3 regions of the Cyclobacterium sp. 10D3-21 genome follow, and region 3 is predicted to be linked to each of the others. Evidence: riboswitches for the same ligand, from Rfam matches in the RefSeq annotation. Region 3 holds a riboswitch; each other region holds the start of a gene.
What was found. Region 3 has a riboswitch for cobalamin ahead of metE (5-methyltetrahydropteroyltriglutamate--homocysteine S-methyltransferase). Riboswitches for the same ligand answer to the same signal wherever they lie in the genome.
Positions count from the first base shown of each region.

Region 1: linked by a shared signal. The riboswitch ahead of AC0L7T_RS16980 (TonB-dependent receptor) and the one ahead of metE (5-methyltetrahydropteroyltriglutamate--homocysteine S-methyltransferase) in region 3 are both predicted to bind cobalamin.
Region 2: linked by a shared signal. The riboswitch ahead of AC0L7T_RS20190 (TonB-dependent receptor) and the one ahead of metE (5-methyltetrahydropteroyltriglutamate--homocysteine S-methyltransferase) in region 3 are both predicted to bind cobalamin.

Region 1 covers NZ_CM147924.1:4,330,854-4,341,134, reverse strand. Annotated here, with positions in the region: gene AC0L7T_RS16990 (hypothetical protein) at 1-446, opposite strand, end outside; gene AC0L7T_RS16985 (YncE family protein) at 469-1,623, opposite strand; gene AC0L7T_RS16980 (TonB-dependent receptor) at 1,627-3,675, opposite strand; cobalamin riboswitch at 3,826-4,027, opposite strand; gene AC0L7T_RS16975 (sensor histidine kinase) at 4,528-6,318, shown strand; gene AC0L7T_RS16970 (heparinase II/III domain-containing protein) at 6,384-8,252, opposite strand; gene AC0L7T_RS16965 (RNA polymerase sigma-70 factor) at 8,769-9,287, shown strand; gene AC0L7T_RS16960 (hypothetical protein) at 9,512-9,799, shown strand; gene AC0L7T_RS16955 (SusC/RagA family TonB-linked outer membrane protein) at 10,176-10,281, shown strand, end outside.
Region 2 covers NZ_CM147924.1:5,236,920-5,247,200, reverse strand. Annotated here, with positions in the region: gene AC0L7T_RS20210 (c-type cytochrome) at 1-934, opposite strand, end outside; gene AC0L7T_RS20205 (ABC transporter ATP-binding protein) at 1,071-2,084, opposite strand; gene AC0L7T_RS20200 (iron chelate uptake ABC transporter family permease subunit) at 2,096-3,118, opposite strand; gene AC0L7T_RS20195 (ABC transporter substrate-binding protein) at 3,123-4,256, opposite strand; cobalamin riboswitch at 4,372-4,584, shown strand; gene AC0L7T_RS20190 (TonB-dependent receptor) at 4,747-6,660, shown strand; gene AC0L7T_RS20185 (DUF5074 domain-containing protein) at 6,657-7,700, shown strand; gene AC0L7T_RS20180 (hypothetical protein) at 8,441-9,037, opposite strand; gene AC0L7T_RS20175 (LVIVD repeat-containing protein) at 9,038-10,281, opposite strand, start outside.
Region 3 covers NZ_CM147924.1:6,749,226-6,759,506, forward strand. Annotated here, with positions in the region: gene AC0L7T_RS26340 (DUF1553 domain-containing protein) at 1-276, shown strand, start outside; gene AC0L7T_RS26345 (DUF1501 domain-containing protein) at 285-1,748, shown strand; gene AC0L7T_RS26350 (NHL repeat-containing protein) at 1,758-2,825, shown strand; cobalamin riboswitch at 2,920-3,111, shown strand; gene metE (5-methyltetrahydropteroyltriglutamate--homocysteine S-methyltransferase) at 3,297-5,624, shown strand; gene AC0L7T_RS26360 (DUF6340 family protein) at 5,762-6,838, opposite strand; gene AC0L7T_RS26365 (SusD/RagB family nutrient-binding outer membrane lipoprotein) at 6,963-8,621, opposite strand; gene AC0L7T_RS26370 (SusC/RagA family TonB-linked outer membrane protein) at 8,654-10,281, opposite strand, start outside.

The sequences.
Region 1 (10,281 bases), 2.4 Mb from region 3:
TGCCCCGCAATTTGTGCCAAAGCAATGATGTTTGATCCTGCTTTTGCTAGCTGATTTTGAGCTGAAATCCCTAGATCTACATCATCTATAACCCAGTTTCCACCTTCTCCAATGCCTATCTCGGGCATGCTATTAGGATATTCTCCTGCTGCTTTACCTGAGTCTTGGTTGTCAATCCACCAATTTCCATTATCGCCTATTTCAATAAATGAAGGCGAATCATTGACGCTCATGACAGTGCCGTCACTTAATTCTATGCTGTAGGAACCACTATTGTCTTCATAACTTTTAATGTACAATCGATTATTAAGGGCGTCCAATAAGCTCTCATATTGTGCCATTTGTTCTTTAAGGCTGTCAACATCTTTTCGTAAATCTTCAAGATCATCTTTCAGACAGGATGTTAATAGGGTGATAAATAGGAGGCATGGTACTAGTTTTTTCATCTGTTTAGATTTTAGTTAATAGTTAGTATTTATTTGCGTTTTTGAATACAAATGCGATTTGGGAGGGAATGTCACCAGTTACTTGTTCGAAAAGCAAGGAATCAGCTTTTAGGTTATAGCCGTATAGTTTTCCTAGAGAAACATAATCTCCTGCATCTGTGATGTAAATGTTTCCTGTATATGGATCTACTGCCAGGCTATAGGGTATTTTGATCTTGTCTACTAATTCTTGGGAAATAAAGGGCTGGGAGAGGAGTTCCCTGGTTTGGGTATTGATCATCGCATAGTCAACTTTAAAATCTCCCAGAGAATAGTCAAATGCTGAACCGATTACATAAGCAGTATCTCCACATATAGTAAGGTTGGAACAAGGGATGTCAAAATTGTCAATTACTTGATCTAGTTGCGTGTCGATGACATATAGGTTGGAAGGTGTATTGTAATAATCACCCCTTGAGCTGACATAAATATTACCTTTTCCATCTGCTTTCACTCGGTGCAGGTTGATGGCAACTTCTATCGTTTTGATGATCTTAAATGAATCCAGGTCAATGACTGAAATGGTGCTTTCATACTGGGGAGGACTATAACCACCAGAATTGGCGATGTAAAGTTTACCATTGGAAACAGCCATTTCTTCAGGCTGTCGGCCTACCTCTATTTTGTTTATTAGGTCAAAATTGCTTGTGTCATATTTGGCTATGAAGCCATTTGGCCTATCATTCCCTAAAGAAACCTCACCATCATAGGCACTCACATAGACAAATCCTCCATCAAAAGTTACGTAGCGACCATTCTTCACTTCCAAAACGGCTATACGTTCTGTAGTCTCAGCATCCATCACTTCCACTTTATTGGAGGCATTGATTACAGCATAAAGTTTGGAGCCATATAGGCCTAAATCATTGCCTACATCTCCTAAGCCAAGCTTTGAGCTTGGGTTTGCTGTGCCATATAAATTCCTGGTATATAGCCCTGTTTGGTAATCATAATAATCCAATGATGCCTTGTTCATGTTCATATTGCCTTCATTAAGCAGATAAAATCCGGCAATATTTGAGGCTTCTTGCTCAGGTAGCTTGTCCTCGTCAGGCAAAGGAATAAAATCATCTTCCCTACAACTCGATAGAGTGGATAGAATAAGTAGGAATAAGAGGTAGCAAAATGAGTTTTTCATGGTTTAAAAGGAGATATTGAATTTTAGTCGATAGTTTCTTCCTGGCATTGGAAAGTTTAAAACCACATCGTAATACTGGTTAAATAGGTTGTTGGTCTCCAATCCCATGGCGTATTGATGCTTGCCAAAATGATTTTTCCAGGTTAATCCCAGGTCGCTGGTATACCAGGGTTGGACATAGTTGACAGGTAAATTTGCCTTTTGGCTAAAGCGTTCACCTGTATAGATGAAGCTGAAATTGGCTTGCCAGTGCTGATAGCTGGCTGATGAGGTAAATGTTCCACTATGAACTGGCGTATAAGGAATCTGGTCTCCATACACTGTGTTGCTGGCCGTAATATCTATTGCCTTCTGGAAGGTGTAACCCATTCCTATTTCGAGTGATACGTTTGCTATTTCTTTAATGCCACGTAGGTTGGTTTCAAGTCCTTTAATTTCTACCTCATTCAGGTTCATCATTGTCCACCGAAAGAGATTGGCAGATGGCATGGCCACAATTTTGTCTTTAACTCGGTTGTAATACGCATCTATCTGAATGGAGAATGCGTCTAAAATGAGGTTGGGCTTGACCTGCAATGTGCTGCCTAAATTGTATTGTGTTGTGAACTCCGGCCTTAAAAAGGTGTTTCCTACGAAAGTGTAATAGCGGTCATTGAAGGTAGGCATTCGAAAAGACTCTTTGTAAAAGGCCCTAATGCGGAAATTCTCATTTAAGGTAAAAGGCTGATAGGAAACTGATATTACTGGGTTGAAAACTTGTTGGTCGCTTCCTTTTTGGTAAAACTTTACCTTATCCTTTACATAAGCAGCTAAAAGGTTTGCTTGTATTTCTAATCTGTCTCGATGTATGGCGCTGGATACCGCGAAGTAATAAGAAGATCTGCTAGGATAAGTGAATCGGTATAGGTTGGCATCCAGGGTATTGAAGGAATAGTCTGCAGCGATGGACACATCCCACCAAGAGTTTAGCATGTATTGATTGACTAGAGAGGTGTAGAATTCCTTTTGATTATATCGATTGTCCAGTGCACCTTCAATCGTTTGATAGTTAGGGTCTATGTACCGATTGTAATCACTGCTGTACTTCATATTGACCATCAGCTCATGTTTGTCAAAAAATGATTTGTGCAACATGCCCTGCACAAAGAAATTCTTGTCCCAAAGACGCTGATAATGACTAAAAATATTGGCAACGATGGCTCCAGGAAGTCCCCGCTCTGATTCGTAATAATAGCCTTTTAGTGATGCTTTTCCTCCTGATTTGAAAGCCTGATGAATTGTGATTTCTGCCCTGAAGGATTCGATATCTCCGTTTTGTCGGGTAGCAGTGGTGTCGTAGCCATTCTCTTTTTGGTACCGGTATTTATATTTCCCATTGGCGGTAATGTATGCTGTGTTGAAGGACACAGAAAGCCCTTCATTAATCCGGCGCTGATAAAGCAGGGATGGGTTGACCAAGCCAAAAGATCCTGTTTTGAATGAAAGTTTCGCATGCTCTTTTTCGCCCGATTCAAACACTGGGATTTTACTCTGCATGAACAGTGTGTTAGAGGCAAAGAAACCTAGAGCTGGCTGGAATATATTGGACTTTTGACCATTGAAAAGTTCTAAAGCCTCAATATTGTCCAAAGAGAATTTACCCAAATCTACCTGCCCATTTTGAGCATTTTTGATGACCACACCATCGTAGAAAACGCTGGTATGTGCAGATCCCATACTTCGGACGTTGATGGTTTTCAGCCCTCCTATTCCTCCATAATCCTTTAACTGAACTCCTGAGAAATACCTGATGGCATCAGCTACTGAAAAACTATTTAGTTTTTCCAGATCTTTACCTCTAAGTGCCTGTACCGGCATTGGAGAGCGAAAACGGGATTGGTATCTTTCAGATTCGACAGTTATCCCTTCAATATCGAAAACGGAGGTTGTATCCCTTGGGGGGAAATATTTTTTGCCATACTTTTCCTGTGCTTGGCATAGGCAAGCAAAAAAGAGTAAAGCGCACAAAAGAAGAATCGCCTCCTGCTTCGGAAGCCATTTGTAAATGATCATTAAAACTATTTGTCTAAAGGCAAATAGCTTTCAACGAAACCAACTGAAATCAAAATCTTGCGTTGCAAGACGAATTTGTTTTCAAGCTTCAATCCCCGAAAGCTTTCAATTAAATCCGGATTCTGCAATAGATTGTCTATCGCATATTTCGGATTACAAATCGTATTGGCAAGTATTCTGACTTACTCACTATTTTCCGACCTTCCCCTCTGATTATACAGAAAGTGATCATTAAAATTTGGAAATAGCTTAATGAGATTACAGCTGCGGGACAGTTCCGGATTCACACCGGATTCCAATTTAATTTCTCTAGGACAATATCCAGGAGGAAACCATTACGGCGGCGAAGATAGGATTCTATTTTCGATAAAAAAATTTCTTTTTTGAATAAAAAATGCTTGAAGGGCAAATCCTTGATTAAGGTTCCATTTTAGGAAGGGTGTCGCTCGCAGCTTATTGGATGAGGATTCCTTAGCATTTATCTTAAATGGTTACTTTTTGACCAAGTGTTTTGTACTTTAAACTAAAGTATTGTATTTATTGACGACACTTTTCAATGATGGTTTGGTTTTTTTTCCCTAGCTTAAAAGATTAGAAAATTACGAAAGGTAAATTTTGAGGACAAAGGGTGAATTAGTAGGGGTTATTGGCTTGGTAGGATTGGTGTTTTAAGCCTTAGTTTAATTGTTTGAAACCAAATCGATAGCGCAGTTTATACCACATTTTGCTAAGTCTAGAAGTTGGCCTTCCTAAATATAGGGGGGATATGAGCTGAAATGCATAACGCTAGCGTAATAGTTGGTTTTAATAAGAAATTACTAATGTTTATTGTGTTGATTAGAATGTATTTATATGCCTCTATTTGATTTTAAGACTGTTTTTTTTAGTTATATTATAGTTAATATCATTAATTTAGGATTAATTGTCTCTTTATATTTTCAGGTAAAAAAGCGGTTCCCTGATATTTCTTTAGTATTGCTTAGTTTTTCAATGCTTACACTTGGAAATATTTCAATATTTTTGCGAGGTAATATTCCTGATTGGCTATCTATACCTGTGGCCAATACCTTAATCGTTTCTTCTACTGTTGTATTATTAATTGGATTAGAGAAATTTGTCAAGTTAAAAGGACCCCAAATTCAAAATTATTTATTGATACTTGTTTTTTTTCTTGGACACGTTTATTTCAGTTTTTTTCATCCCGATTTATACATTAGAAAAATAAATTTTGCATTGGCTTTTTTGCTAATTAGTTTTCAAGTTGCTTATTTAATGTTAAAAAGGACTCCGGTAGCTATGCGAGAGGTAACTCGGCCAGTTGGGTATGTATTTATAGGGGTCTTTTGTGTTCAGGTTTTGCACATTATATACATCATTCAGAATCAACCAGACCTTGCAGGCTATTTAGATTCAACAGGTTCAGAATCTTTATTTTTAATGGCATGGGAGGTCATAATTATATCTCTGACTTATAGTATTTTCCTGATGTATAATAAACGCTTGATGAATGATGTTAATGAGCAGGAGGAGAAATTTTCAAAAGCATTTCATAAAGCTCCTTTTATAATTATTTTATCTAAACTTAAGGATGGAGAAATTTTCGAAGTAAATAAAAATGTCCAATCAATTTCTGGCTTTCAACCTTATGAATTAATTGGTTTAAAATCAGTTGATTTAAATATTTGGAATCAAAATGAAGACCGATTAAAATTCACCTCAGATTTAACCTCAAAAGGTATAATAGTAGAAAAAGAATATTTGTTTCGTAAAAAATCAGGGGAATTATTCTATGGTCTAATCTCAGCCGAAATCATCGAAATAAATAATGTGAATTGTGTTGTGTCTGTAATAAATGACATTACGAATAGAAAGCAAGCAGAGTTTAATCTTCGAAAAAGTGAAGCTTCTTTAAGAGAATTAAATTCAACAAAAGACAAGTTTTTCTCAATTATCGCACATGACTTAAAAAGTCCATTCAATGGCATTATGGGTTTAAGTGAAATCCTAAGTGAACAAGTTAGGGAGAGAGATTATGAAGGAATTGATACTTATGCTGCCATTATAAATGATTCTTCAAAACATGCCATGACATTATTGTCAAACTTGATGGAATGGTCAAGGTCTCAAACTGGCCGAATAGCGTTCAATCCAGAAACAGTTGACCTTGTTAAAATGATTCAATTGACCATTGAATTGTTGAGAACTTCATCCGAGGAAAAAGCAATTGGGATAAGTTTAAATGCACCATTAAAACTTGTTCTATACGCCGATAAAGCAATGATAGAAACTGTATTGCGAAATTTTATATCCAATGCCATAAAATTTACTTCTTTTAAAGGGAAAGTAATTATTGCAGTTGAAGAAACAGAGCTTGAATATTTATTGTCTGTTACTGACAGTGGTGTTGGGATTGACAAAGATAATATTAAAAAATTATTTAGAATTGACAATTCCTATTCCACATTAGGAACTAACGACGAAAAAGGAACAGGTTTGGGGCTCATTCTATGTAAGGAATTTATCGAAAAACACAAAGGGAAAGTAGGCTTGGAAAGCGAACCTGGCGTTGGAAGTAGGTTCTATTTTACTTTACCCAAAAACAGAGATAATGCAACTCAGAAATCCAATATAGCTGTTAATTAGCTGTATATTAAGTGATTTCAAAAGAGAAAATAGAATGGCTTTTACCTAATTGAATTTGAATAAAATTAATCCTCTGAAAGCCGGACTTTAAGGTTGCCTATACTATTTTCCAGCGTCCAGGCAGGTATTCGGATTTCTATTCGTTTCAGGTTTTCCATGGTTTTGTCAATTTCTAACGGCGGTGGATCAAGAGAAATAACAGACAGACTGTATTTATCAGTATTTAGAATTCGGAGATGAAGTGTTTTACCATCCTGCTTTAATAGGGCACCATTTTTCTCCAGGCTAACCTCAGCTTGTGTCATCATTCCCCAGGTGATACTTTTGGTCTTTTCATTGGTCTCGAAAGTATCCTCGATGAGTAGCGATCGGTCCGTGTCTTTGGTGAATTTCCGTTTTACAGTGTTGATATTGTCAAAGTACAAGTTGGTCAGGTCTATGCTTACTTCAGGCAGGTCCTGGTCTTTGAAATCTATGATCGGAGCAAAGCCTTTTACATTGAAATCTTCATCATTCACCGTGATGGTACTATGTCCCTGATTGTTTTTGGTGAGCAGGGTCCATCTTGGACAATCCTGGCAGTGGCCAGCAAGGTTAAAGCCTATTTTATTGAGCAGATAATACCTTTGATTGCCTGGATCGACTACCCAACGTACACCATTTAGGTCAAATACAAAGGTACCTGCATCCATATTTCCATGACTCAATTGGGCTTTTCCGCCTTTCATCCCAGCAAAATAACCCGAGTCGCCCCTAAAAATAGCGATAGGGTTAGTACCTTTTCCAAGCCAGTTTTGGGTTATTTCCCCAGTGTTTTTCGGATCCATCTGGGAAAGCCAAACCAGTCCAAGACCTGCAAACCTTCCTGCCTCTTTTGGGTTTTGAAAAAAGGACTGGTCAAAATACAAAGCATCACCCGTTTTTGCACCAAACCAGGACAACAAGAGGGCAACACCTCCATTGTATTTGTCACCTGAATCTGCAAAATTGAAATAGTTACCTGATGGGGCAGTGGCGTTTAGTAAGAATTCGGCACTTTTCATAAACCCGGGACTTTCTGAAATCCCAAAATCTGAACCAAGTGCAGTATGTAGCGTGTTTGAAGCAATGATCGTATAACTTGTCCCATAACCCCAATAGGAAGGGCCTTCGGGATATACGCCATCTGGGGCATATTCTTTCAATGAATTGGGGAGTTTTTCCAGGGCCCTGGAAATGGTTTTTGCAGCCAGTTCAGGCTCAATATCCGCTACAGCTAAAGATGCGGCAATCATGCCTCCATGACAAACAGCATTCCAATTGTTATGGCCATTGATCCAAAACATTCTTTCCCCATCTTCATTGAAGCTGGGTATTATTCCTTTTTCAATCAGTGCTTTCTTAGCCAGGCTGACTGTCGTCTTTGGTAAATCCTCTCCAGCCCAGTCTAGCGCCAACGCTACGCCAAAGGACATTTCCGCAATATCAAGAAAGTGCTGTGGGTTCCAATCAGAAAAGGCACAGACCGCCTTCAACTCCTCTTCTATTCGTTGCAATATTTCTGGCTGGCGTTCAATTCTGTATACCATGGCAAGTGTACTCATTCTTTGTATCAGCTTTCTGGAAACAAACAAAAGCCGAAACCCTTCGAGCTCTCTTTTTAAGAGGGGTTGGTCAAGAATGTCATTGGCTTCCTTTTGCAGGTACTGGTAATAGGATTGCATCAGAGGATCTGATTGTAATTTCTTTTTCAGAGTCCGCTCGATAGCAGGGGTAAGGATTAGTTTAGGCGACGTCCTTTTTAGATTTCTTCTTAAATAGGCAGCGGTGATCGGATTCTCCAATTTCACCTTGGTAGTTGTTGCCAGGGTTTGTGCCTGATTGTCAGATAAAAAACCTGTTACAATAAATGAAGCCAACAACAATAAAAAGCTAACTATTTGGTGAGTGCGCATGGGGTTTAAGTTATCGGATTTAGGTTTATTATTTCCTTGGTTTTTTGAAGCTTTTGTTTACAATCATTCACAATTCCATCCTTAACCATGGTTTTGTGGAGTCAATATAAATAAAATATTATAATTGGATCCGTTTGCCCTGAATTGAGGTTAAAAGGTAAATGGTTTCTTACCGTAATGGAAGGCCAATTGCCTTACCTATTATTAAAACATTATAAAATTCAATACAATGTCAATAACCCGGTAAAATGTATATTATTAAATAAGGAGAGTTAAAGCAATCTTGTAAACTATAGTCTAATTTTCCCCTAATGTTTTAGCATAATTTTAAAATCACCCGAATTTTATATGATTCTCATATTAGTCGTGTGGTTGGGTAAAAACTAAACTTAAAATTTAATTTTCTTTTTCTTGCTAATTATCACATTAACCTTTAGCTTTAATAAGTTCTATTTTTAATTCGCTTAATTTAATTTTAAGAGTATTAAACCTTTTATTCAATATACTGACTCAAAATTGGTTGATTTGGTTAAACACGATAACCGGGATGCCTTTAAAGCCATTTACAACAAATATTGGCAGAGTTTATATCGTTATGGTAGTCGAATTATCCAATGCAACCAAGAGTTGGAAGACATTATTCAAGAATTATTTGTCTCTTTGTGGATAAATAGAAAGAACTTAGAAATCAAAACCTCACTTTCTAGCTACCTTTATAAAGCCTTAAAGTATAAAATAATCAATTTTATTGAACACAATTTGGTGAAGGATAATTACCTATATTCCTTGAATAGTAAAGTTTTAGAATGCGAAGGGAGTTTATCGGTTGAAGCGAAGGATTTAGAGAAATGGATTACTATTGGCATCAATGATTTATCACCTAAAGTGAAACAAGTTTTTAAACTTAGTAGGGAGGAACACTTGTCAATAAGGGAAATTTCTTTAAAATTAAATGTTTCTGACCAAACGGTTAAAAATCAAATTAGTAAAGCCCTTAAGGATCTCAAAATTCATCTTAGCAGAATTTATGTGTAATTTTTAACATTAATTGATTTTTAACATTTAAAATTTTCACAACTTACTTTTTTGGTTAAAAATATTCAATAAAATGGACTATTTATAGTAATTAATTGTACTTTTTATATAAAATTTAATACTTAAATAAAATGTTTTTTTAGTATTAGTACCATCGGTTCATTTAACTGACATATTGTTGATATACCAAAGGTTACCTGAGGGGTTTGATATAATCTATTCCATTGAAAGAGGAAGAAGCAAGGAGCTTATTAAGAAGATACCGTCTTGGAAAATGTACTGAGAAAGAAGTGAGCATTATTGAATTATGGTTACTGTCTTCGAGTATAAAAAATGCCAGTCAAATGGACCAAAATCAATTGTTAGATGATGGATATAAAATGCTATGTAAAATTGAATATGAAATTTATTTAATAGAGGGAAAAAATTTGGAATCTATAAAAACATCTCCTCTTTCAAAGGTAAAACGTATTTTATTGAATTGTTTTCTAAAGATTAGAGGTTTTTTTTAATTTCTATTGTGTCCTATATTATTTTTTTTAATAGTTAAAAGGATAATAAAACCCAATCTTTTTCAAGCATAGGAAAACAAATGAAAAGGCATTACCTGGCTAATGGTGGCAAAGTAAAGTCAAAAGAATATAGTGGGTTTGAATACATTTAAAATTTAAAAATTAGAACGAATGCTACTATCTTATTTGGTTTTTTTTCTTTTCTAAATGGTTACTTAGGTCTCGTATAGCATTTAAATTATAAAATTAAATCAATCCATTTAACTTAAATATAAAATATGAAGAAAACCTAAGCAATTCCCTCTCGGTCCCATAACCTTTCAATTTCAAAAGCGAGGGAGAAATCTGTTTTATTATTAACATAACCCAAAAATTTATGAAAAATGAACCATGTAGATTATTAGTACTTGGTAAAGTGGTAACAAGAGGATCAATATTTCAATTGGTTGTGATGTTATTATTTTCAAGTCTAACCCTAGCTA
Region 2 (10,281 bases), 1.5 Mb from region 3:
GTTTCAGGGATTGAAGGTAGGTGTAAATGGCGCCTAAGTCTTCTTCAGTCATGCCTGCATACATGTTCCAGGGCATAATGGTTTGCATTTCCCCAGCTTGAACTTTATTGAGCTTGTTCCTGTCTTCAAACTGTTTGAATCTTTCAATAAACTGGTCTTTGGTCCAATTTCCTAACCCCGTTTTATGCGGAGTGAGGTTGGAGCTTGTTAGTATGTTGCCATCTGGCATGTTAAATACCCTTCCACCAGCAAGGTATTCACCGGTATATTCACCGTTTTCAAATTGAGTATGGCAGTCATTACATGCGGCTGCATTTACCAGGTATTTTCCAAAGGCAATTGCATCCGTAGCCGGAGGTCTGGTGGAAAACGCAGCTTTTTGAGGCATGGTTCTCATGATTAAGCTAAATGGGAAATCAGCCACTGATGGAGGCTGAATCTTTTCAATAGGGTTTAAAGTTCGAATATAGGTGATGACTGAAAAAATGTCGTCCTTATCCATTTTTCCATAATTCGCATATGGCATAATCGGGAAAATAGGATTACCATCTTTTTTGACACCGGTTGTAATCAGCCTGAAGAGTTCTCCATCTGTATAGGCCGTTAAGGAGGAAGGGGTAATGTTAGGTGAAATAAATGTACCGGGAAAACCTAAAGCATGGTCAAAAACCTCTCCTCCTGAACCTTCTGTTCCGGGAATAGGAGGACCACTAAATATGCTAAAATCTCTTTTCGAGTGGCAGTCAATACACACCATCACATGGTTAGCGAGATATTTGCCACGATTCAGCGTTTCCGATGAGGTGGACAGTTTCATGTTCTCCGGTGGATTGCCTACATCGGGAAGGATCATCTGTATGTATACCAAAGTACCAATTATCAATATTAGAAGGAATGAAAAAATAAAGAGGCCAAACTTTAAATAACGATTCATACCTGATGGAATTTAGGGTTGGGAAATTTTAAATTGACATAATTTCTAAATGTGAAATTATAACCTGTAGTTATGTGGTTATCAATTTAATAATTTTTTTTACAATAAAACGCAAAATATTTTAAAGGTTTTTTAGTTACTTTCCTTTTTTTAAAAATCTAATCATTTCTGACGTTCTTGAAAAGGTATAATGATTTTGATTGCAATAAATAGTTATTTCAAATGGATTTTCAGTGGCCACTATTTTTGTTGGCATTGGGATTTCTATATTTTTCCTTAATGCATTCCTAAGCCAATAGGCCAAATGTTCAGGACCCGTTATTTCAGGTAAAACACCCGGATTCTTCAATCTAATTTTCCCATTTCTTGAATCGATTTCCCATTTGTTTCCAGGCAGTAATTTTTGAATTTGACCTTCCAGCATTAAATCCTCTGGACTTCCGGAAACCAGCGGTTCCTGATTGGCCATAATCCAAAGCTGATCGGCAGTTTCCATGGCTACTTCAAGGTCATGGGTAACAACCAAAATGGCCTTTTCTGCTTCCTTTGCTAGTTTTTTTAGCAAATACATTATTTCGAAACGATTGGTGAGATCCAGGTGTGCGGTAGGCTCGTCCAGGATCATGATGCTACTGTCCTGTGCCAGTGCTCTGGCTATCATAGCTGTTTGTCGTTGTCCATCGCTCAGTTCTGACAATTTCTTTTGGGCAATTAAATCAAGATGGGTCTTCCCCAATACCTGATTAACAATTTCATTGTCAGCCTTACTTAAATGCCCCAACCATCCTGTATGTGGTGTTCTTCCTAGCGCTACGAGCTCCCGAACAGTCATAAGACCCGAACGGATTTTCTCTGTCAGCACAACCGCAATGTTTTTGGCCCTGACTTGCTCATTCATAAGGCCGATGTTTTTCTCACCCAACCATATTTCGCCTTTAATTGGCGGGTTTTGGTTCATGATGGCTTTCAATAGGGTCGATTTCCCAACCCCATTGGGGCCCATCATACAGGTTAATTCTCCATCATATAAATCAAAGGAAATATCAGTGGCTACGGTATTGACCTCGTGGTCTATAACATATCCAAGCATCAAATCTCTGGCATGGATGCAAGGCTTTGCATGTCTGTGGCTATTTTGATAGGTTTCCATTTCGTTAATAATTAAAATGCCTCACTAAAATTCCTTTTCATGATTAACCAGATGATTAAGGGTGCCCCAAACGCAGTGGTAACCGCATTGATCGGTAGACTTGAAGCATAGCCAGGCAACTGACTTAAAGTGTCGCAGGCCAACAATACCAATATCCCTAAGAGAGCGGTTGCAGGAAACAATATCCTGTGGTCATTGGTTTTAAATAATAACCTGGCCAGGTGAGGAACAGCAATACCTATAAAGGCGATAGGCCCGCAAAAAGCGGTAATACCTCCGGTCAATATACCGGTGCTGACAATCATTATCCACCGCAATTTTTGGAAATCTATCCCCATGCTTTTGGCATAAGCTTCTCCCAAAAGCATGGCATTATAAGATTTCACGGAAAATACCACCATTGATAAACCTATAAGTATGGCCCCGGATAACAGTCCCAGTTCAGGCCAACCTGTATTACCAAGGTTGCCCATGGACCATAGGGTAAACATCTTCAACTCTTCAGCAGAGCTGAAATAGGACAAAAGCGTAACTACAGAAGATGCCGCACTTCCAAACATCAAACCTACAATCAACAAAGTCATGCTGTCTTTTACTTTCCATGAAGCCAGTCCCATCAAAACCAATACGCCGATAGCTCCGCCACTTGAGGCGATGATGGCTGCCCAATAATTGGGTGTGCCGGACAAAATTTGCCAGCCAAAGGCCGTTCCTGCCATGGACAATAAGGCCACCCCTAAGCCAGCTCCTGAGCTGATGCCTAAAACAAAGGGTCCAGCCAGTGGATTTCTAAAAAATGTTTGCATCTGCAAGCCACTCACCGAAAGTCCTATGCCAGCCAATACCGCAGTAAAAGACTTGGGAACTCTATAATCCATAACAATTATTTCCCAACTCTCCCTAGGGAAAGGAATTCCCGCCAACCTTTCCAGGAGGGAGGCTACTGGAATAGAAAGGGAACCTAGGCTCAGGTTTAATAGCCATAAGAGAACCATTAAAATCAGACAAAAAGTAAACTTAACGCGGTGAGTCATGAGCCTAATCCTCTAATTTTTGGAAATACCTAAACTGATGGTCCACCGCTTTTTCAGGATGGAGAATTTTGATCATGTCCAAAAGTACCAAATCTGGCCGCAGGTATCCCTCTTCAAAATACCTGAATCCACCGGTTTCCCCTTTGCCCAGCGTGTAGGTATATACATTTTTCTTTTTGTAAGCCTCAAAGCCACTGTATTTGGGGTTTTGAGCAACCATACTGCCCAAAGAGGCATAATCGGCTGCCCCTATCCAATAATCTGCTTGACTGGCCTTGTCCAAAACAAACTCATAGTTTAAAGTCAAACTTCCTGTCCCTTCCATAGTGTTAAAAAGGTAATGGCCAGCCGCATCGGCTATGATTTTAGCAGCCCAACTGTCTTTAGCTGGCGCATACCAAATGTCTTTGTACATGGAGCCGGAGAGAACAGAAGGTTTATTTTCTACAGGGACAGGACTAAGGCGTTCTTGTGCAGCTTTATAATTGGCGGCTATTTTTGAATATACGGCTGAGGCTTCTTCCTGTTTTCCCAACAATATTCCTGTTACTTTTATCCATTCGGCCCGTCCCAAAGGGTGTTTTTCCTGGTATTCCTTGTTGACTATTACCGGTATTTTTGCTGACTTCAATCGCTCTACCATTTTGGAAGTTTCCCCAAAACCTGAAACCATGACCCAATCCGGTTGAAGGTCAATAATTTTTTCTAAATCCCAGGTTGGCCCCTTTCCAAGGTCAATGACTTTGTTTTCATTGATTCTTTTCCTGATCTTTTCAGAAGTGATCAGGTCAAGGTCAGGGAAGGCCATTAGACTTTCTTCAGCATTGAGGTAATCCAAATGAGCGACTTGTGGTGTGGCCGACAATATTATTTTATGGCTGCCTGAAGCAATTTTCCCATCAATGGGGATATCAGGAAAATCAATCTCTTTTTGCGAATCATAAACCAAAAACCGTTGGTTTTCACCTTCCTGTTGAACAATTTCAATTACATGGTAATTTTCCCCACGGAAAAGCGCAAAACCTTTTGCGTAGCGTAAAGGGACTTCTTCCAGAGCATCCAAAGTGCCTTCTTGTCTGGCTTGCTGGCAAGCCGGAAGAAATAATAAAACAAAAATAAACAGGCGAATAACAGTCATTTCTTAGTAAAAAAGAATAAACAGGATTTGATTTTCAGTTCAAAGTAAACCATTGCAGCGTCCATTTCCAACAGCTTAATTTTTTCAAAAGTTTTTTGAATAGAGTTTTTGACGTATGTTTGTGCCGATTTATGGTTCCCGATCCTTTACCAGGCTCTCGGGATTAATAGGGAATTCGGTGTGAAACCGAAACTGTCCCCGCAACTGTAACCCAATCTTTATAACAATAAAGAAAATGGAAATCCATCCTTTGCCATTGTCCCTTTTGGGGTGAGAAGGCGGATTTACCTTGGGAAGTCAGGAGACCTGCCATTAAAATCTTACCATTCATGGCTTTCGGGAGAAAGGCTGAGAAGAAGGTTTTAGCTGTTTTCAATAGTTTCATTTATTGAATATTGGTACCCAATCCAGATACCTATCAAAGGTTGTCTTCAAGGGGTGTTATCAGTTAACATTCCATTCTCTTCTTTATTCCGAAATGTGTAAAAACATGGATACCTATTCAAAAAGAAAGAGGATGTCATTAATTGCTTGCTTGGTTTTCTTTATTGCTGGTTGGCAGAGCGAATCTGATTCCTCAAGGGCCTTCCGTCAAGACACTTTGGTGCTTTCCCAAGTGGAAGTTCATGCCGCTGCTTTAAGAAAATATGCCTTTGGTCAATATGTAAGGACCCTTGATGCGGACAGGTTAGATCAATTGTCCGGATATTCTTTGGGAGAGGTTTTACAGCAGGAAACAGGCTTGTTTTTAAGACAATACGGATCAGGAATGCTGGCTTCTTTAAGCATGCGCGGTACTTCTGCCGGACACAATGCCTTGTTTTGGAATGGGTTGCCAGTGAACAGCCCTTCATTGGGGCAGGCGGATTATTCAATTTTCCCGATAGGTGGCTTTGATAATGTAAATATTCATTACGGGAGTTCAGGGGCTTTGTATGGAACCGATGCCATCGGAGGATCTGTTCATTTGTCTTCTGACCTGAAATTCAATACCGGCAATGAATTGAAAATTGGAACACTTTTGGGGAGTTTTGGTCGCTGGCACCAGCAGGTAAGCTACAGTCAGGGAGCTGAAAAATTTGCCTTCCGAACCAATGTCTACAGAAATTATACCGCAAATAATTTTACTTATAAGGATTGGGCAAGTCCCGGTACCCCGGAAAAACGGCAGGACCATGCCAGGGTATCACAAATTGGTTTGGTACAGGATATTGCTTTTGAAATAAGCCCGAAACAGTCCTTAAAAGCCAACCTATGGATCAATTCCAATGACAGGCAAATACAACCTTTGTTGGGCTCAGCTGTAAGCGATGTACAAAAAGACCACAGTGTCAGATCTGTAGTTGATTATGCATTCACGGGTGAAAAGTTTACCTGGACAGCCAAAACCGGGATATCCAGTGATGTGATGGTTTTTAATACGGATAGAAACCAAACGCGCTTGTTTTTACTAGGCACTGCCTTGGATTACTCTTTCTCTCAAAAATGGCAGACCCTTGGCGGTATCCGCTATTCCCATATCAAAGGCCAGTTGGCTACCTACAACAGTCAGGAACAACGGTTAGAATTGTACCAGGCCACCAATTATAAACCAAGGCAAAATTTAGGGATTTCCATGCAATTCAGGCAGCTAATCCATGAAGGAGAAGCAGCTCCGTTTACCCCTTCATTGGGTGTAGAATGGGCTTTCTTTAATTCAGCTCTATGGAATTGGCAATTAATAAGTAATCTGTCAAGAAGCTTTAAAATTCCCACTTTAAACGATAGGTTTTGGGTGCCGGGTGGCAATCCCGATTTGATACCTGAGAAAAGCCTAAGCAAGGAAGTAGGACTTACCAGTAAAGTCAATTTATCCACTTTTACTATTGAAAACAGGCTTACCTATTTTCATATGGATGTAGATCATTGGATTTTGTGGTTGCCAAAAGGTACCTATTGGCAGGCTGAAAATGTACGTTCAGTGGTCAACCAGGGACTGGAGTATTTTTTCAAAGGAATATTCAAGCAAGGTAGCAATCGATGGGAAATGAATGGGGACTATTCCTTGAATAGTGCGGTCAATCAATCCGGAGATCAAGGAAATTCACTCAGTCAGGGAAAACAACTTCCCTATGTTCCAAAGCATAAAATTCGTACCCAAGGAAGCCTGCAAAATGGCCCCTACAAGTTTTACATCCAGCAGCAATGGACAAGTGAAAGGTATGTGACCACGGATAACCAAACCCTTTTGGCTCCCTACAGCTTGTGGGATACTGGGGTCACTTATGCCTTTGAGTGGAGAGGAAAACTAAAGGGGAATTTGGGATTCCATACAAATAATATTTTCAATACGGATTATCAGGTGGTTCGCCTGAGGTCCATGCCTGGAAGAAATTTTCAATTTAATTTAAATGTAGAGTTATGAAAAAAATGCAGTTAGCCTGTAAGTTATTTTTGTTTGCCCTTTTGGTATCCTGTGGGACGGATCCGGTTGAAATTCCTCAGGGGGCCTATGAAAATGGTGTGCTGATAATCAATGAAGGGGCATTTGGGGCCAATGATGGTGAAGTTTACCATTTTGATAAGACCACCGCAGAGGCGGAAGCCAATGTTTTTGAAAACATTAATTCCAGACCATTTGCAGGGTTACTTCAGGATTTGATTAGCTATGATGACTATACTTATCTTGTGGCCAATACCGGAAAGGTAGAAGTTGTCCAATCAGCTGATTTTATTTCTGTAGGTGCGGTCAGTAATGACCTGGTAAATAGCAGGAGTATGATCAGGGCTGATGGTATATTGTACATTAGCGATTGGGGACCATATGATGCTACCTGGAGCAATACTGAATCCTTTGTGGCTGTTGTTGAAAACATAACAGGAGGGGACATTGCCTATAAAATCCCTACACCATCTAGACCTGAGGGGCTTGCTTTTGTCGGGGACAGAATATTGGTAGCCTGTCAACTGGGAACCATTGCTGTGATAGAGGTTGGAGAGGATGAAGTGGAGAAAACAGTAGATGTAGAAGGAACCCCATTTTTCTTTTTTGAATTTCAGGGAAGTCATTACCTCTATGCCAACGACAGTGAGAAAGTCTACCTGCACAAGTTAAATTCAGCTACTTTTGAAGTAGTGGAAACCCTTGAATTTCCTGTGAGCAATAGCATTTACAATGGTAATTTCACCATCAATAATAGTGGTGAATTGTTTGTCATTAGCAACCAGGCGACGGAAGATGTGGTAGTGAAACTGGCCATAACTTCAGGTTCGGTTGTGGATGCGGATTTTTATTCCGGCAGTAACTTCTATGGTTTGGGTTATGATAACGACTCACAAACCTTGTATATAGGGGAGCACAATGGCTGGCAAGGCAATGGTACCGTAATGCGTATCAATGCTCAGGGAGAACTTATCGATGAGGTAGCTGTAGGTAGAGGCCCAAGTGGATTTTATTTCCCTTGATTGGTCTTATTTATCCAGGTTTAGCTGTGAAAGCTAAGTTAACGTATTAACTATAATGTGTAGCGAAACCACTTTATCTTTAGATTGATTAGTGGTTTCGCTATTTTTTTAAGTCAGTTGATTGGGGGAAGTTGTTCAACCCCATCCGGGGTTGAGAATAGGAGGGTTTGCCTTTTCCGTGGGGTTTGGCACCCACGGTTATTATTGTTCAGACCCTTCAGGTCTGGGATTATTTAGTAAAGTGGCTAATATTAATTATACCGTCATTGCGAACCCTTTAGGAAGAGCCTAAGCCAGGAAAGGGTGTGGCAATCTCCTCTCGTCGGGAAGTTGCTTACGCATATACTCAAGGTTAATACAATTGATATAGTGGAATGCTCATTGCCTACCCAAAAAAGCTTAAGAAGCCAACAGATCTTCAAGCCTCATTTCCAGACGACCTACCCCTTTGATTCCGTTCAGGATCCGGTTACTGAGCAGACCTCCATGAAAAATCAGGAGTCTATACATGATTCTCTAAAAAAAAATATTGAATAATAAAGCGATTCAGAGAAGCCTGAAGGGCTTCAACAATATTAACCACGGGTGAGAACCCGTGGACAGCCAATCACCCCTTAAATTCCCAACCCCAGAGTGGGTTGAACAAAGGCTCGGGAAGGCATACAATTAATCGAAATAGTTTGATCAGGACCACCCGATCTTGTGGTTGCCAAAGAAAAAGAAATTGATTCTATACCTTATTAAAACGAATACCCAACCCTATAAACTAGATTATTGAAGGTGACTTTGTCTTCTTCAAAATAGTTCCAATCTTCAGGTCGGTTACGATTTGGAGATAACCTGGAGGGGTTGCCAGTATAAAAATAGCTGATCTGTCGTTTCAATGAAATACTCAACGTCCAGAAATTGGCTTTTTTGGTTTTGTATCTGAGGCCTAAAGTTCCCTGCCCCATCATGCCCCCTTTACGCCAATTGTGTTGGCTCCATTCATTTACTTTTACGCTTTCAAAAACGGCAGAACCATAACCAAACTCTCCACCACCATACACCTGCCATTTGTTTTGAGGATTTAAAACCCCTCGCCAACCTAAAGCCAAAGGAAGGACAGAATAGTTTGCATATTGGTCCAGGCCTGTCACGAAACCTACTGCATGCCTGTGGGTGAGTTGAAAACCATTGAAAGTTTGAAAGGTGAAATTGTTTCTGGGACCAAAGTTATCAGAGCCTGTAAGCAGGCCTAATTCTGAATGGTATACAAAGGGTAAAACCTGCCCCATGCTGATCAGGGGGCAGGACAAAATGAATGCAGCTAAGAAAAATAAATACAGATTTTTCATTTATCCGTTGGAAACATTGATACAGCTTAGTTCTTTAAGTTTCTCTGGATCGGAGTAATCAAATTGGCAAACGCCATCAGGACCGATCACTATTAATGATTTGGGACCGGGTATAATGTCCAGAAAAACGTAATTTTTCAGATGCTCAATTTGATTGTTGCTGATTTCCATGACATTTGAAACATTGAAACTCTTTAATCCCTTATCTCCTTCTGCCAGGTACAAATAATCCCCAGAAAGTCCCAGTCCATGTGGGTTGTCCATAGGATAAGCTTTCAATAGGGTAGGAGAATTAAGGTCTTTGATGTCTAGAACGTGTAACTCATTGGCTCCATTTCGACAAATGGCAGCACTTCTCAAGGTCACGAAAGCATAATCATCATTGACCACCACTGGATCGCAAGAGGTTATGTGTGAATAGACAGCCATTTCCCTAGGTTCTGCAGGGTTGCTGGCATCATAAATGTGCATGCCTGACATGGAACCAATAAAAAGATTTCCTTTAAAAGGAAAGATTGTTTCTATACCCCAACCCAAGTTTATATCGCTGAGGTATTTGGGGTCCATAGGCTTTTCTACATTAAAAATCCGCATACTGTTGTTGTCCACTGTATAGAGGTGACCCCCTAAAAGGGTAAACCTTGCCATTGAGCCACCTTGTCCATAGCTCTGCCCACCATCAGATTTGGAACTGTTGTAGGAGGCGGATTCAAGTGTCATGATGTCGGTTCTAAAGGTAGGCCTTCCCCAGCTGTTCCAGCGCATATTGGATTCAGTGGAGGTAATGACGGTATCTTTATAAGTCATAATGGTGCCTGTTTCTTCATTGGAATAGAGGTTAGGAAAAACATCTTTTTCCCTTTTTACCAACTGAATGTTTTCAGGATTCGAAATATCAAAGGCCAATAAATCAATATAATTGTCGGCATAGAGGATGCTTTCATTGATGGCCATGTCACCAGTGCCTGGAATATTGATGAAATTTAGGTTTTGAGGGTTCGAAGGGTCAGCATTGTTTAATAAATGGATGCCTTTCCCGGGTTCTGAGATAAAAAGGTAATCACCATAAATGTAAATTTTCCCCGGCTGATCCAATGGTATACCCGGTTCTATGACAATGTCAGCTTCCCTGAATGAGTTTATCTCTATAAATACAGGTACCTGTGTTTGATAAGTATAAGTCGTCTCTATTTGGTCTTCACAGGAGGGAAGTACCAATACCAGCATAAAGGAGAGCATAAGTT
Region 3 (10,281 bases):
GAAAAACTCATAAAAGAATATCGCCCGGAAGAGCAACTGGCCAAGGCATTTAAATTAAGTACAGGCAGACAAGCTGACGCCCAGGAAATGGAGATCATTCAACAATTTTATCAAGAGGAAGAAGAACGCTTTGGTCTGAATAAAAGTGATGCAATGGCCTACCTTAGCACAGGTAGCAAACCGGTAGACAGTACGCTAGATCCAGTTCGGGTAGCCTCATTGGCTACCGTAATCAATGGAATAATGAATACCACGGAAGGGTATACCATAAGATAATAATCGCCATGAACGAGAACGACATAAACAAATTCGGAGAGACAAGACGTGGCTTTTTGAAAAAGACTTCTTTGGGTTTTGGAGCCATCGCGCTATCCAGCCTTATTGGTCAAAAGGCAGGGTTTGCCGAAGCTCCTGACAGCTCTGGACTCTACAAACCCCAGGGACTTTCTACAGGTACGCACTTTCCTGCGAAAGCCAAAAGGGTGATATATCTTTTCCAATCGGGAGGCCCTTCACAGATCGAAACTTTTGACTACAAACCCTCACTGGAAAAATGGCATGGCAAAGAAATCCCTCCTTCCGTTCAGGGAACCCAGCGAAATTCTGGAATGGTAGCAGATCAGTCTACTTTTCCCCTGGTGAAATCAATTTATGATTTTAAGCAATACGGACAATCAGGAGCTTGGGTAAGTGAAATTTTCCCTCACACGGCCAAAGTGGTGGATGACATTTGTATTGTCAAATCCATGATCACCGACGCCATCAACCACGAACCTGCCGTCATGTTTATGCAAACAGGTTCTCAATTGAGTGGTAGACCATCTATCGGATCATGGCTGAGTTATGGTTTGGGAAGTGACAATGAAAATTTGCCCAATTTTGTGGTTTTACTTTCCAAAAGTCCCGGATCACAGCCACTAAACTCCACCGCCTGGGGAAATGGGTTTTTACCTTCCCATCATCAGGGCATTCAATTTCGTTCGGGCAAAGATCCTGTTTTATACTTGAATAATCCGCATGGGGTACATGACCATGACAGGCGTCGTGCCCTGGACCATATCGGCAAGTTAAATGAACACCAGTTTGACTTGTGGCAAGATCCGGAAATTCAGTCCAAGATCAGCCAATATGAAATGGCCTATAAAATGCAAAACTCTGTACCCGAAGCGGTAGACACCAGCAAAGAGCCGGATTATATTTACGAGCTTTATGGAGAAGATGCAAGAATTCCTGGCACCTATGCTTCCAATTGCCTTCAGGCCAGAAAACTTGCCGAACGTGATGTAAAATTCATCCAGCTCTACCACATGGGATGGGACCAACATGGCAGTTTGCCTAAAGGCATCAAACGTCAAGCATTAAGCACAGACCAGGCCACAGCAGGTTTGATTCAGGACCTCAAACAAAGGGGACTTTTGGAAGACACCTTGGTTGTATGGGGTGGAGAATTTGGGAGAACCAGCTTCTCTCAAGGAAGACTCACCGCTGACAATTATGGCAGAGACCATCATCCTGGATGCTTTACCATGTGGATGGCTGGGGCCGGAGTAAAAAAAGGAATGGTGTACGGAGAAACAGATGAGTTTAGCTATAATGTAGCTAAAGACCCAGTACACGTACATGACTTCCAGGCCACCTTACTACACTTATTGGGCATAGACCATGAGAAGCTCACATTCAAACATCAAGGCAGGAGATTCAGGCTTACAGATGTCCACGGACAGGTAATCAAAGAACTTTTGTCATAATTATAATTCATGTATTCAAGAAGAAAATTCATTCAAACAACTATCACAAGTGGCGGCGCAGTATTCACTACCGGATTGCCACTTTTCAATATCAATTCAAATTCAGCACAAATCCAGAAGGATATTTTGGGGCATGGTGACTTCAAATACAGGGTAGAAAAAGACTGGAGCAAAGCCAATAGCAACAGTCACCCTGTAAACAATTGCCATGAAATGGTCCTTGATAAAAATAATAGATTGATCTTATTGACGGACCATCCAAAAAACAATATCCTAATCTATGACACCTCAGGCAATATTCTGGATACCTGGACCTTGAACTTTTCTGGAGCACATGGTTTGACCCTTACAGAAGAGGGAGACGAGGAGTTTTTATTTATCACAGATACTGGCTTAGGAAAAGTTGTGAAATGCTCCATGGATGGTAAAATACTAATGGAGCTGGACCACCCTTCCAAGATAGGGGCATATACAGAACATGCTTATTACCGTCCTACAGAAACAGCTATTGGCCCAAATGGAGACATCTATGTTGCCGATGGTTATGGTTCTCAGTTTATCTTACAGTACGATCAGAATGGCCAATTTATTCGAAAATTTGGAGGGGATAGTTTTCTTCAGCCGGACAAATTCAAACAAGCCCATGGGGTAGCCATTGATTACAGAGACCCTTCCAACCCTACCTTACTATGTTCTGCAAGAATAAAGAATACTTTCAAACGATTCACTTTAGCTGGTGAGTATCTTGAAGTTCATTACCTACCCGGTGCATTTATAAGCCGTCCGGTTTTAGATGGTGAAAACTTGTATTCAGGAGTGTGTTTTGGAATGGAAAAAGGCAATTATAACATGCGCCTAAACAGAGGTTTTGTAACCATTTTGGACAAAAACAACAAGGTGGTTTCCAATCCCGGAGGCACTGAACCTGTCTATAAAAATGGCCAATTAGAACTGATGCTTCAGGAACTACCGGTCTTCAAACATTGCCATGATGTCTGTTTGGACAGGGACAAGAATTTATATGTCTGTCAATGGAATGCTGATGGTGTTTATCCCTATAAATTACACCGCGTGTAATATTACCCCTACTTTTTTCCTGCCATTTCACCATTCTTGCAGGAAATGTGATTTATCTGACCTACATTTGAGTTCAATAAGTTCTTTTATTATTTCTTCATCAACCGAAATAGGTTTTACTTAACGTGAATTAATAGGGAATCGTGTGAGAATCACGAACTGTCGCGCAACTGTAAGTAACTACAAAGGTTTTTACCCTTAGCAAATCCACTGTTCTTGAATTAAGAATGGGAAGGAAGGTAAAAATGTTACAAGTCAGGAGACCTGCCTATTTCGAATTGACAATGCTTTCGCGATTCGAAGCGTGATGTCAGGTTCGGTGTTATCATCTTAAATACAATTGTTTTCCCGGGGATAATTGCGTCTTTTTTGGTAATTTCCTAAATCTACCCACCCTTCTTTTCTCCTAGCAATTTCGAAATAACGCAAAGGGCTTTTAACTCATTTTATTAATTTAAAAGTTAAAAGAACATGCAAACGCACATTCTTGGCTATCCGCGAATCGGTAGCAAAAGAGAACTCAAAAAAGCCTGCGAGCAATATTGGTCAGGCAAAATTTCATCGGAAGAACTTGCCGAGGCAGGAAGAGCAATCCGATTTCAGAATTGGAAAACCCAGCAAGACATCGGGATTGATCTTATTCCGGTCAATGACTTTTCTTTCTATGACCAGGTGCTTGACATGTCCCTAATGGTAGGGGCTATTCCAGACAGGTATCGACCTCTTTTAGAAAACCCAAACCTTAGCCCATTGGACCATTATTTTGCCATGGCAAGAGGTTACCAAAAGGATGGACTGGACATTACCGCTATGGAAATGACCAAGTGGTTTGACACAAATTACCATTATCTGGTACCTGAATTCACTGAAAAACAAAGCTTTAAATACCTCTCCACCAAGGTTGTGGATGAGTTTATAGAAGCCAAAAGAAAAGGCATTAATGCCAAGCCAGTTCTTATAGGCCCCGTTACTTATCTATTGCTTGGAAAAGAAAAAACAAGCGGATTTGATAAAATTGACCTTATTCATAATATACTCCCTGTCTACCTGGAAATTTTAAAAGACCTGGAAACAAATGGTGCGGATTGGGTGCAATTTGATGAACCATTTTTGGGTCTTGACCTTAATGAAAAGGAAAAAGAGGCTTATAAATTGGTATACCAAAACATTAGAAAAGCTTTTCCAAAACTAAAGCTCCTTTTTTCCACTTATTTTGAAGGCTTAAATGACAATATTAATCTGGCCTTGTCCCTTCCTATCTGCGCACTTCACCTGGATTTGGTACGTAATCCAGATCAATTGAAAGAAATATTGTTGCTTATTCCGGAAAAGTTAAGCCTTTCTTTAGGGATTGTGGACGGTCGAAACATTTGGAAAAATGACTTTCAAAATTCGCTCGGGGTCATCAATCATGTCATTAACAGTATAGGTAGTGAAAGGGTTATGCTTGCGCCTTCATGCTCCTTGTTACATGTCCCTTATGACCTGGAAGCAGAAACCCGAGAAGAAATTCTTTTACCGGAGATCAAACAATGGATGGCTTTTGCCAAACAAAAGTTAAAGGAAGTTGTATTACTGAAGGAATTGTCTTTGCCAAATCCTCATAAAGACACCCTGTTGAAGCTTGAAGTGAACAAGTCAGCGATTGCTAGTCGCAAAAATTCAAGTCTCATCCACAATGAAACCGTGAAATCAAAGGTTAATGCCATTTCGCCTTCAGATGATAAAAGAGACAGTAGGTATGTAACAAGAAGAACCTTGCAGCAAAAAATACTAAAACTACCCTCTTTACCAACAACTACAATTGGCTCTTTTCCGCAAACCAAAGAAGTAAGAAACTGGAGGGCTCAATTTAAGAAAGGTTTTATTGACTCGAAAACGTATGAAAACTTGTTAAAAGAGGCTACTGAAAAGGTCATCCGAAAACAAGAGGAAATTGGGCTGGATGTTTTGGTACATGGCGAGTATGAAAGAAACGACATGGTGGAATATTTCGGTGAACAACTTGCAGGATTCACCTTCAGCCAGTTTGGCTGGGTGCAAAGCTATGGTAGTAGATGCGTAAAGCCACCTATCATTTATGGGGATGTTTTCCGCCCTGCACCAATAACGGTCTTCTGGTCATCTTATGCCCAATCCTTAACAAAAAAACGTGTAAAAGGGATGTTGACAGGTCCTGTTACTATCCTTCAATGGTCTTTTGTCCGCAATGATCAACCTCGCTCCCAAACCTGCCGACAGATTGCACTGGCGATTAGGGATGAGGTAAGGGATCTTGAAAGCGCAGGTATCAAAATCATACAGATTGATGAACCAGCTATAAGGGAAGGACTTCCCTTACGGAGTTCGGAATGGGAAGCCTATCTCAACTGGGCTGTTGAAGCCTTTAGATTGGCCTCTTCAGGTGTCAGCGATGCTATCCAAATTCACACCCACATGTGTTACTCGGAGTTCAATGACATTATGCCAAGTATTGCTGCCATGGATGCTGATGTGATTACCATCGAATGCTCTCGCTCACAAATGGAACTTTTGGATGCCTTTGCAGACTTCAGGTATCCCAATGAAATTGGGCCTGGCATCTATGACATTCATGCACCAAGAGTACCTACCAAATCCGAAATGGTACAGCTGATAAAAAAAGCGCAAGATGTGATTCCAACCGCTCAACTTTGGGTGAATCCAGACTGTGGCTTAAAAACCAGACAATGGGACGAAACAGAAAAAGCACTGAAACTAATGGTGGAAGCTGCCAGGGAATTAAGAGCAATGGAAAAATCCACCAGTGAATTGGTGTAATACAATTGCAAAATAAGGGAAGTAGTCATCTAAGTTGACAACTGCTAAATCCCCTAATTAAGATTTGACCCGGGTGGGGCCATGGCTAATATTTTTATTTCAGCCAATTGCCCCATTCGGGTTTATTTTTATAATTTTTACTGATCCGAAGAAGTCCCTAGTTGCTGATTTAGCAATGCATCTTCCATCATTCTTTGTTCGAGTTCCTTGGCATAAGTCCTTCCCGCCTTAAAGCCATACTCCGTATAAGCCCTCGCGGCCCAATCCTTGGCCAACATTAAATCGCCAAGGACTTCGTGCCCCAAAGAAATATTGTAACAAAGTTTGCCATAGGTTTTATCATCTCCTGGAAGGGAAAGGCCTCCTTGCCAACTTTGGATGGCTTGTTCCCATTCATTGACTTCGGCAAAGCGCGCCCCTTTTTCTAAGGCAGGGTACTTCTTTGATTTGGCATAAAAAGTGCGGTTTATGTCTATGTACATGGGAGCGATTCTCCTTGCATAAGCAGCACCAGCCATTTGCCCCACATACCTGGTAGCTTGGGCTTTTTCGATTAGAAGCAGCAAAGCCTGGGCTCGGGTCTCCGCCTCAGCTGACCATAAGTTGGTTTTGGAAAGGTCACTTTGGTCTAAAATATTGCCGCTTTCAGGGTCATACAATCTAAATCCTACTTGAACAGAAGCCAACCCTTCCACCATTATACCGGGCACTTCTATGGTCTTGGCATTCTCATCTTTTCCGATTTTTTTCTTGATGGTGATCTTTTTGTCTGTGATTACAAAATCTGAACTGAATTTCTCCAAAGTCAAAACAGCATCCGTTTCATAACGTTCACAGAGGCTTCGGATCATTTCCCGATTGAGAGGTGCAGGGAAAGTTTGTGAAAAAAGCCCTCCTATCAGTCTCTCATTTGCCCGTACAATTTCATACCTGGGAGAAGTATTCAGCTCCTGATGAATGGACGCCAAGGTACCATCTATGGCATTTTTTACTTCAAATGGCATTTCTCCAGTAAGAATCCCCTCAATTATTGCCACTCCCTGACTTTCAGGCTTGGTCCTATCCACAATGAGTAAACGCTGTACCTGATTCGGTATGTTAATCTCTGCTGGCATCAACCTCGTTATGGAGACATTCTTGGTACAGGAGCCAAATGCTACCAATAGCAAAACAAAGAGTAAATATTTAACAATCTCTGAATTGGGGAATTTCATAAGTTTGAGTATTTTTTTGCAATTTAGCTCAAAACAGGCAGAAGTAATTGGCTCTTTTGAGCTAAAAAAGGAGCTTCTCTTTCGAAAAGCCCCTAAATCTAAAATTTTGATATTGGTTACAAAATTACCAAGGCTTGCCAGTTCCTTGAATTACCCAAGGTTTAGACCAAGCACTATTGGCTCCATCAACCTCTGAGAAGTTGGTGATTTCTAATCGACTCATGGCAGCTTCTGCATTTGCCTCATTGAGGTTTCGTTCCTCTACCATATAATACAAGCGAACAGGCAATACTGACCTAATAGTATAAGGTCCTGCTTCCAATTCTGGGTAACCAGTTCTTCGGTAGTCAAACCAAGACTCTGCAGCTGCCGTCCAGGAAGCGATCCACTTCTGCTCTATCAATTGTTTGACAGTACCATCAAATTTCACATTTTCATGCGTGAGGTATGTCTCTACCGAACCAGACAATCCCCATGTAGTAAAAGAAGACTGAATGGCTTTGTTATAATACTCTTCAGCAGTACCTCCCACGGCCCAACCTTTTAAAGCAGCCTCTGCCAAAATGAAATTAACTTCTGATGCAGTGATTAACCTTGCTTTCAATAAATCCCCAGTAGGTTCTCTATACCGGTCATTTAGCCAAGAAACATGAGGGTTAAATGCCGCCTGATTGGCATCCGGGCTCATGTTATACACCTGTGCACCAGCTATACCTGGAGGAATTCCTACATAATCAGCATTCTGACTGATATCCTCTAGCGCAACATTTCTGCTTTCCAATACATCTGGTGAGAGGTACCTTTTTCCATCTTCTATTATATCTGTTCCTTCTGGTAGACTGGCATCCACTACAAGTGGGATTTCCACAGGATTGGCCCATACTCCAAGTCGAGGGTCATTTTTAGCTCTCATGGCTTCCACCAAAGTTTGACACATTTTTAGTCTACGGTAATTGCTTGCATCTACATCAAACTTGGTATTGTTTGGCCAGCTACTTTCCTTACTTATACTTTCAAAACCCATGGTGGCGTCATCTCCAGGATTCGTAATAATTGGGTAAGTGCCTGGGTCGGCAAGTATTGTCTCAATACCTTGCTTCGCAAAATCAGGCAATTTTTCAGAAAGCCTCATATAGAACCTAAGCTTAAGTGAGTTCGCCATCTTTCGCCATTTGGAAGGATCTCCATTAAAGTAAACGTCAGGTTCCTCAATGGAGCTATTATAGGCAGCTTTTGGCTTTGATAGCAATTGGTTGGCAGTCTCTAATTCTGCTAATATACTTCGGTAAATTTCCTCCTGGGTATCATAGGCAGGAAAAGTAGTTTCAGGAGTTCCTTCATTTCCTTTGAGGGCTTTTGAATAAGGCGCATCCCCCCATAGATCCGTAATTAAACCGAACATCATCCCGCGAATCACCAAAGTGACTCCCTGATGAAGTTCTTGATCCAGCTCTACGGCCCTGTCATAAACAAACTGATTGTTTCTTAATATCGCATAATAGCCAGACCAGCTATTGCTTCGGTTCCAGTCATAGGAATTGTGCGATCCTGACCAGCCATCTTTCTGGGTGTGTTGCATCACTCCTGCGATGTCTTGATACCCAAGATTAAGCACAGATTTGCCCGCTTCTGTCAGCACTGTTGAAAGCACAAGGTTGGGGTTGGCCGATTCAGGACTTGCACCATTTGGGTTAATATTCATCTCTATGAGGTCTTCCTTACAGGAAAATGTACACAGCAACAAAAGTGCCCAACCGAATAATAATTTATTCTTGATAATCATAGTAATTTCGTTTATCAGTTGAAAACTAACACTTAAAAAGTAGCATTTACTTTAAACCCTATTGGCATCACCCAAGGCATCACATTCCATCTTTCTATTCCCTGTTTAAATTGGGTCCCTGCTTGTGTGCCTGCCGATGGTTGAAAAGCCATCTCTGGATCTATATTAATTTTTGCAGCTGTCCAGAGAATAATGTTTCTGCTATAAACAGAGAAACTAAGATTTTGCATTTTTAGTGAATTCGCAAAGTTTTTTGGTACATCATAACCAAAAGAAACCTCTCTCAACTTCAGAAAAGATGCATCATATAAAAAGGCTCTTGCAAAACTCCAGGCTGTACTACCTGCATAAGGCAAGGTTAAAGTTCCTCCAGGTTGTCCAATATTCTCTCCCAGATTCTCTGCATAGGCTGTAGGATTGCCATCGGAATCAAATTCTGTGGCATAAACACCTGGGATAAATACTCCTCCATGCGGCAAAGTAAATGGGCCGAATGTGAAAGGAAAACTTCCGTATTCCGGGGTCGGTCCTCCAACCAATGGGAAATTATTTCCATTGATCAAAACCATAGATTCCTTGTTATCTATAAGGTAGTCTTTCAATTCACTCCCTTCCATTTCTCCTGGATTGATCAGTTTGTCCAAGAAGACAGATGACCTTCCATGTTCTTCACCAAATCTATAGGTTTGTGAAACAAAATCTCCTCCATTTCTCCAGTCAAACGTCATGTTCAAATGAAAGTTTTTATAAGACAAAGAGGTCTGCATTCCCAAAATAAATTTGGGATTAAAATTGCCAATTTTATTTCTTGAACTCACCGCATCAATGCTTTGCCATTTACCGGTTTGATCCAAAAGCGGAAAACCGAAATAAGGTGACTCAGGATCTTTAACCGTTACTACCTCAGCATCATAAATATCGCCAATCTCTTCTCCTACATAGGTCCATGAACCGCCTCTGGCATCTTCCCATAAAGTAAAATACGGCATATTATCTGCCAGTTCAATAATCTTGGTCCTGTTTCTGGTCAGGTTAAGGTCCACTGACCAATTCCAATTATTGTTTCTAATTATGTCCGATCCGAGGGTTAGCTCAACACCTTCACTTTGTAAAAGACCTGCATTGATTTTTTTTGAAGTATAACCTGTGGATGGTGGTAAATCAATGCCAAGGATTTGATTTTCATTCTGAACTTTATAATAAGTTCCACTAAATCTTATCCGATCATTGAAAAAGTGTAAATCAATTCCTCCCTCAAAAGAGGTGGCTATTTCAGGTTTCAGAAAAGGGTTTAACAAACTATTTTGCAAGGATGATCTTGGTATATTTCCCCATGCTCCTGCATTATATAAAGTCGCTAACAGTAGGTAAGGATTTGCATCATTCCCTACAGACGCATATCCACCTCTCAATTTCACCAAGCTAAAAGGCTCAGGTAAATCAAGCATTTCACTGACCAATACGCTCAGCGCAGCAGATGGATAGAAATAAGGGTTTGCGTCAGGAAGTGTACTCGACCAGTCATTTCTGGCAGTTAAATCCAAATATAGCATGTCCTTATAGGAGAAGTTTGCCAATCCATATAAACTGTGAATTCCTCTTTCAAAGCTACTATTGCCGTACTCAATATTATTAGGAGCTATATTCCCAAGTGTAAAAA